2 linked regions of the Desulfatitalea tepidiphila genome follow. The protein of the gene in region 2 interacts with the protein of the main gene of each other region in a pairwise test. Links are inferred from orthologs where the notes say so. Each region holds a gene or a part of one and is shown on either strand. Other genes may lie near its edges.

What was found.
Region 1: the proteins of gyrB (region 2) and gyrA interact in binary tests that used the Escherichia coli proteins (3 or more experiments, as listed by UniProt). The link is inferred for Desulfatitalea tepidiphila from one-to-one orthologs.

What each region holds. Positions count from the first base shown.
Region 1 is NZ_BCAG01000003.1:920,297-923,943, forward strand. The notes cover bases 564-3,647. They hold gyrA (DNA gyrase subunit A), read left to right. Parts: upstream 564-923; coding sequence 924-3,371; downstream 3,372-3,647. Other genes in these bases: DFT_RS08645 (AI-2E family transporter), read left to right, coding at 564-815; DFT_RS08655 (NAD(P)H-dependent glycerol-3-phosphate dehydrogenase), read left to right, coding at 3,467-3,647. Also shown: more of DFT_RS08645, read left to right, coding at 1-563. UniProt on the Escherichia coli protein: A type II topoisomerase that negatively supercoils closed circular double-stranded (ds) DNA in an ATP-dependent manner to maintain chromosomes in an underwound state.
Region 2 is NZ_BCAG01000006.1:796,027-800,170, reverse strand. The notes cover bases 648-3,664. They hold gyrB (DNA topoisomerase (ATP-hydrolyzing) subunit B), read left to right. Parts: upstream 648-966; coding sequence 967-3,363; downstream 3,364-3,664. Other genes in these bases: dnaN (DNA polymerase III subunit beta), read left to right, coding at 648-958. Also shown: more of dnaN, read left to right, coding at 1-647; DFT_RS23560 (thymidylate synthase), read left to right, coding at 3,725-4,144. UniProt on the Escherichia coli protein: DNA gyrase negatively supercoils closed circular double-stranded DNA in an ATP-dependent manner to maintain chromosomes in an underwound state.

The sequences.
Region 1 (3,647 bases), on a different replicon or contig from region 2:
AGGCTTTCGGTCTTTATCAAATGGCAAGAAGCGCGGTGCTCAGCGAGCAGGTCAACGCACTCCTGCGCGATTCGCACATCCTGGACAGAGTCAATGCATTCCTCGCCAACTTCAATTACACGATCACCGGCGAAGAAATCAAGAATGCCGTCTCAGAAATCGGTAAGTTCGTGGGCTTGTTTCTGTATGAGCAGGCCAGGGCCGTTGCCTCCAATACCCTGGCGTTCCTGGTCAACTTCCTGATGATACTGATGGTGATCTATTTCTTGTTGTTAGATGGGGAGCGGCTGATCAATTATCTGATCGAACTTTCTCCGTTGCCGGCAGACCAGGAACACATGCTGATCAACAAGTTCAAGGAGATGGCCTCTGCCGTTTTGATCGGTAACGGGTTAGGCGGATTGATCCAGGGGATCCTGGGCGGATTGGTGTTCTGGGTTTTCGGCTTTCAGTCGGCTTTTCTATGGGGTGTCATTATGGGCCTGCTGGCATTTCTTCCGATTGTCGGTATCGGCGCGGTGTTTATTCCGACGGCGATTTATCTCTTCGTCAAGGCGCATGTCGCGGCGGGCATCTTTTTTCTCGTGTTTTATGTAGTCCTCTCGGGTGGGACCGAATATATCTTCAAGCCAAAGATTGTCGGCAAGCAGGCCAAGATCCATCCCCTGTTGATTTTCTTCGCCATTATCGGCGGCCTCAAATTGTTCGGTATTCTCGGCATCATATACGGGCCTTTGGTGGTGACCGCTTTTTTGACCATGGCCGATATTTACCGGGTCAGTTACAAGCGTTTTGTGGAGAGAGAAGATCTTTAGGGGCAGCGTTCCCGGTAGCCTGTTGATCGGCTTTATAGGGGCCTGTATGCAAGCGATAAGGCATTTACAACGGCATGTTGCCGTTGCTGAGATTCGGAAAGGGAAACTATGACGACATCGGATACCCAGCCTGTGGTGAGTATCGAGAAGGAGATGAAAAAGTCTTATCTCGATTATGCCATGAGCGTGATCATCGGCCGGGCGTTGCCGGACGTGCGTGACGGACTCAAGCCGGTCCATCGACGCGTGCTCTTCGCCATGCGCGAGCTGAAAAACGACTACAATAAACCTTACAAAAAATCCGCGCGTATCGTTGGTGATGTGATCGGTAAATATCATCCCCATGGCGACACGGCGGTCTACGATACCATCGTACGCATGGCCCAGGATTTTTCCATGCGCTACACCCTGGTGGACGGGCAGGGTAACTTCGGCTCCATCGACGGCGATTCACCTGCCGCCATGCGCTATACCGAAGTCCGCATGACGCGCCTGGCCCACGAGATGTTGGAAGATTTGGACAAAGAAACCGTCGATTTTAGCCCCAATTACGATGAATCGTTGCTTGAGCCGACAGTTTTACCTTCCAAGCTGCCGGCACTCATGGTCAATGGGTCGGCGGGTATCGCCGTGGGAATGGCCACCAATATTCCACCACACAATCTTTCGGAGGTGGTCGATGCGACCATCGCGCTGATCAACCAGCCGGAATTGACCTGCGATGAGCTGATGCACTATCTGCCGGGACCCGATTTCCCCACTGGCGGGATCATTTACGGTACGGCAGGGATCAAGGAAGCTTACCGTACCGGCCGCGGCATTATTCGAATCCGCGCCAGGATGCAGGTTGAAAAAGACCGCGCCGGCCAGGAGACCATCGCGGTCAGTGAGATCCCTTATCAGGTCAACAAGGCGCGGCTGATTACCAAGATCGCCGAATTGGTCAAGGACAAGCATCTCGAGGGCATCAGTTATGTCCGGGATGAATCCGATCGTCGGGGCATGCGTATCGCCATCGGATTGAAAAAGGGAAGCGTCTCGGAAGTGGTGATCAATCAACTGTTCAAACACACACAGATGGAGAACAGTTTCGGGATCATCTTCCTGGCCGTCGTCCGGCAGCGTCCGGAAATTTTGAGCCTCAAAGAGATGATCGCCAATTTTGTGAGTCACCGCAAAGAGGTGATCATCCGTCGCACCCAATTTGATTTGAAAAAGGCCGAAGAACGCGCCCACATATTGGAAGGGCTTAAAATCGCCCTTGAAAACCTGGATACGGTCGTGCAATTGATCCGCCAATCGGCCAACCCGGGCGAGGCCAAGGAGCGCCTGATCCAGACGTTTGGACTCTCGGCCATTCAAGCCCAGGCGATATTGGACATGCGGTTGCAGCGGCTGACCGGGCTCGAGCGCGACAAAATCGTTGAGGAGTACAATACCGTTTTGAAAGATATCGCCTGGTTCAAGGAGATACTGGCCAGCGAGCAGTTGGTTTACAACCTGATCAAGGATGAACTGGTCGCCCTCAAGGAGCAATTCGGAGACGCCCGCCGCACCGAGATCGTGGAAAGTACCCGGGAGCTGAGCCTTGAGGATATGATCGCCGAGGAGGATATGGTGGTGACCATCTCCAGCTCGGGATACATCAAGCGCAACCCGATAACGCTCTACCAGTCCCAGCGCCGCGGCGGCAAAGGCAAGACCGGTATGGGAACGAAGGACGAGGATTTCGTATCCCATCTGTTCATCGCTTCCACCCACCACTATTTTCTTTTCTTCACCAACCGTGGAAAAGTATACTGGTGTAAAGTCTACGATATCCCCCAAGCCGGCCGGACGAGCCGGGGCAAGGCCATCGTCAACCTGCTCAATTTCGAAGAGGGGGAGCACATGACGACGGTTCTGGCGGTACCCGCTTTCGAGCCGGGCCACTATGTGCTCATGGCCACCAAGGCCGGAACAGTGAAAAAGACCGATTTAATGGCCTTTTCACGCCCCAGGACCGGCGGTATCATCGCATTGGGCCTGGCCGAGGGGGATGAATTGATCGCAGTGCGCATCACCGATGGCACCCGGAATGTCTTTCTCGGATCGGCCATGGGTAAATCGATTCGTTTCCACGAGTCCGATATCCGGCCCAGCGGCCGGCTATCGAGGGGCGTGCACGGTATGCGTCTGGACCCGGGCGATTGGATCGTGGGAATGGAGGTGGTGCTCTATGGCCAGACCCTCTTTGCCGTAACCGAAAACGGATACGGCAAGCGCACCTCCATCGACGAATACCCGGTCCACAAGCGCGGCGGCAAGGGGGTCATCACCATCAAAACCAATGAGCGTAACGGTAAGGTGGTCGGTATCCTGGTGGTTAAAGACGATGAGGATATCATGATGGTAACCGATCGCGGTAAGATTATCCGGATTCCGGTGAGTAATGTTTCCGTGATCAGCCGCAATACGCAGGGCGTGCGATTGATCGGCATGGAACCTGGGGAACGGGTGGTCAGCGCCGCGGGACTGGCGGAAAAAGAGGAAGAGGAGGAGACGGGCACGGATTGAACTCGCCCTGATTCGACTGGACGAACCAAATCTCGATACATACGGGAATCACGGAAAACACAACCCGCTCAATAGATGCAACAACAGGTTGATTGATGAATACTTGGCAAGAGACATCCAGAGTTCGTGTCGGCGTGGTCGGCGGTGGCAGTTGGGGGACGGCACTGGCCAATTTGCTGGCCGGAAAGGGCTACCTTGTGGATTGGTGGCTTTTCGAGCCGGATCTGTGTCGGCAGATCGAAGAGAAGCATGAGAACAGCATCTTCTTGCCCGGCA
Region 2 (4,144 bases):
AGGATCTCTGCCGGCTATCGTGGAGACATCCGGTACCATTGCCATCAGTGCTCGGAAATTTTACGAAATCTGCCGTGAATTCCCCAGTTCCGATATTTTGATCGATGAGACCGAAAACCGCTGGATCAACATCAGTGATAAAAAGGTGCATTATCACTTGATGGGGATGAACGCCGAAGATTTTCCCGATACGCCGGTTTTTGAAAATGTCGACTTGTTCGAGTTGCCGGCTGCCGATTTTAAACGCATGATCGAAAAATCAACCATGATCAGTGGGATCGGAGAAGATAAAAAACCCCATATCAACGGAGTTCTGTTCGAACGCATCAACCGTGCCGATACCGGGACCATCCGGATGGTCTCGACAGATGGCAGCCGTCTTTCGCGGTTCGATCTGAGCCTTGCAGATAAAGGGATTTCCTGGGAGGGACCGGGAGTCCTGGTGCCCAAAAAAGGGTTGCACGAAGTCAGTAAATTCCTGGATAGCGGCGGTACGGTCCACGTCGGTTTGCAAGACAGTTATTTTATTGTCAAAGGTGCATGCGAGACGATTGCCGTCCGGTTGCTGGAAGGCCAGTTTCCTCCCTATGCCGATTTGATTTCAAGGCAGACGGGACATCGCATTCCCATGCAAAAGGATCTCTTCGTCCAGATGCTCAAACGCATGTCCATCCTTTGTACGGAGAATTACCGTGCCGCCATATTCACTTTTGAAGAGGGGCGCCTGTCGATCAACGCCACCAACCCGGATATCGGTGAATCCAAGGAAGCGATGAGCATCGAATTCGATGGTGACAAGATCGAGGCGGCGTTTAATCCAAAGTTTTTCATCGAAGCGGTATCGGGTGTGGATGATGAAAATATTCTGGTCAATATTGTCAGTGACGACAAACCCTGCCTTGTGGATGGGGTGGAAGATAAATCTTATTTAAGTGCGATTATGCCAATGAGGGTCTAAGTAAACGTATGGAAAAAAAATACGATGCCAGTAGTATTGATGTCCTGGAAGGTTTGAAGCCCGTTCGCCTCAGGCCCTCCATGTATATCGGGAATGTCGATGTGGCCGGGCTTCATCACCTGGTCTATGAGGTGGTGGATAACAGCATCGACGAGGCCATGGCCGGACACTGCGACCGGATCGATGTCAGTGTTCACAAAGACAACAGGGTCAGTGTGGTCGATAATGGCCGCGGCATTCCGGTGGGAATTCATAAGAGTGAACATGTACCTGCCGTGGAAGTGGTTTTGACGAAACTGCACGCCGGTGGCAAGTTTAACAACGACAATTACAAGGTATCGGGAGGTCTTCACGGGGTTGGGGTATCCGTAGTCAATGCGCTATCTGCCCGGTTGGATGTAGAGATTTACCAGGACGGTCAAATATATTCTCAATCTTACGAGAGAGGTCAAAAAATCAACGAGTTGACCATGATTGGGGAAACCGATCGACGCGGGACCAAGATTAGTTTCCTGCCGGATGACACGATATTTAACAGTGTCGATTTCAACTATGAGATTCTGGCGCGCCGCTTAAGGGAGTTGGCCTTTTTGAACAAAGGGGTACGGATCACCCTGGAAGATGAACGCTCTGATAAACGCGATGAATTTTTCTATGAAGGAGGCATCGTCTCGTTCGTCGAATATTTGAACCGCCGCCATGTCGGTTTGCATCCGCCCATTTTCATCGAGGGGGAACGCAACGACACCCAAATCGAAGTAGCGATTCAATATAACGATACCTATACAGAAAATCTTTTTTCTTTTGCAAATAATATTAATACGATAGAAGGCGGTTTTCATCTCATAGGATTCAAGACGGCGCTGACCCGGTCGCTGAATCAATACAGCACCAACGGCAATGTACCAAAAAATCTGAGTGGAAAAATCAGTGGCGATGATGTGCGCGAAGGGTTGACCGCCGTCATCAGCGTAAGGATCAAGTCCCCCCAATTCGAAGGCCAGACTAAGACCAAACTGGGAAACAGCGAAGTAAAAGGGTTGGTCGAGTCGCTGGTCAACGAGAAACTGAGCACGTTTCTGGAAGAAAATCCCGCAGTCGCCAAAAAGATCATCGCCAAGGCCGTGGACGCCGCCCGAGCCAGGGATGCCGCCAAACGGGCCCGAGATCTGGCCAGAAACAAAGGATCTTTAATCGATGCCTCACTTCCGGGAAAATTGGCCGAATGCCAGGTTTCCGATCCGAATTTGCGCGAAATTTTCATCGTGGAAGGGGATTCCGCCGGCGGTTCGGCCAAGCAGGGAAGAGACCGGAAATTTCAGGCCATCCTTCCGTTGAAGGGTAAAATTTTAAACGTCGAAAAGGCCCGTTTCGATAAAATTCTACAAAGCGAAGAGATAAAAAATATCATTACAGCTCTGGGCACCGGTGTCGGCAGTGAAGAATATGACATCGAAAAGATTCGCTACAAGAAAGTGATCATCATGACCGACGCGGATGTGGACGGATCTCATATCCGCACGTTGTTGCTCACCTTTTTTTACCGGCAGATGCCTGAAATTATCGATAATGGGTATCTGTATATCGCCCAACCACCGCTGTTTAAACTGGGTAAAGGCAAAAATGAAACCTATCTCAAGGACGAGCAGGAATTCAATGACTTCTTGTTGAAAAAGATCTGCGAAAAACTCAAAATTGTGGTGAATGAAGGTCAGAAAGAGCTGACCAACCACACGCTCTATTTGTTCGCCGGTAACCTGTCCGAGTACTATGAATCTATAAACAAACTGGAACATCAAGGCATATCCCAGGATTTGGTGGATTTGCTGGTCGAAAAGGAAGTGGAAGACAAGTTTTTTTTACAGGACCGGGAACGCATGGAAAAACTTTGCGTCCATTTGAAAGAAAAGGGGTTTGATGCACAGACGCCGGAGTGGAATGAAGAACGGGGGGTCTTCGAGATTGCCATTCACCGCACGATTGCTGGAAAAACCGTGCAAACGGTAAGGGTCGGTCGAGGACTGATATACTCCACAGAGTATCAAAAGTGTGTCAGCGCCGGAAAAATCATCATGGAGAACAACTATCCCCCATTTGTTGTCAAGAGTGGTGAAGGGGATGTTCCGAGCAGCACGTTTGATAACAAGCGCGACTTGCTCAAATACCTCATCGAAGAGGGAAAAAAAGGAATATCGGTTCAACGCTACAAAGGTTTGGGAGAAATGAATCCCACGCAACTCTGGGAAACGACCATGAATCCGGAGAAGCGGGTACTGCTGCAGGTGGGGGTCGAAGACGCCGTGGAATCGGATGAGATTTTCACCATCCTGATGGGCGACCAGGTCGAACCTCGCCGGGAGTTCATTCAAAACAACGCACTGGAAGTCAGCAGTCTGGATATATAAGGACCAGCCAGGAGTGGCTCACAGGACTGTTTTGGTAAAAAAAGCGGCACCTTTAAAAGGCGAACCCCTAAGGTCTGCGGCCGGACCTTAGGGGTTCTGAATAGGGTGCGCTTTCAGTCAAGTCAGTACATACCACTCCAGCTTCAGTTCAGGACCAATTGTAACAACTCAAAAGGAAAATGAGGAAGAATAGAACGGAATTGCAAGCGCAGCTGACCTTTCGCACAGATAAGGAATGCTGTCAAGCGAAAAACAGTTCTTTTTTTTGTTCGACATAGTCGATAATTCGATTCTATTTTTTTTCTGAAAATACTATTTTTCTCAAATCAACGACCACTGCTAACCAAAGAGAGAATCAGGGATGCACATACACCACATCAAGGCTCGCGATCTCCCGGACCTATGGTTTCAAGCGGTTCACGACATATTGGATCACGGCAGACGTTTTACTATCGACAGGGGTTCTTATGCAGGACAGACGCGACTCGAATATGACTATTTTACGGGTCACGTGCTTTACCCGGGCACCCACCCGCTGATACCGGATATTCCACCGGCCTGCGGTATCCCTAACCCGGTGGAAGAGGCATATATATACGGCGGAGAGGGTTACGAGCGATCTTATATCGAGTATCTCATGACCGGTCACAAGGAGCCCGGAGAATCCTATACCTACGGTGAACGCTTGACCCGCGTACCCATCAACGGCGATAAATTGAAATGGTGGAAATCAGAGAATAAAGAGATTATCGATCTAAGGGATATCGACGGCAGGATCGTT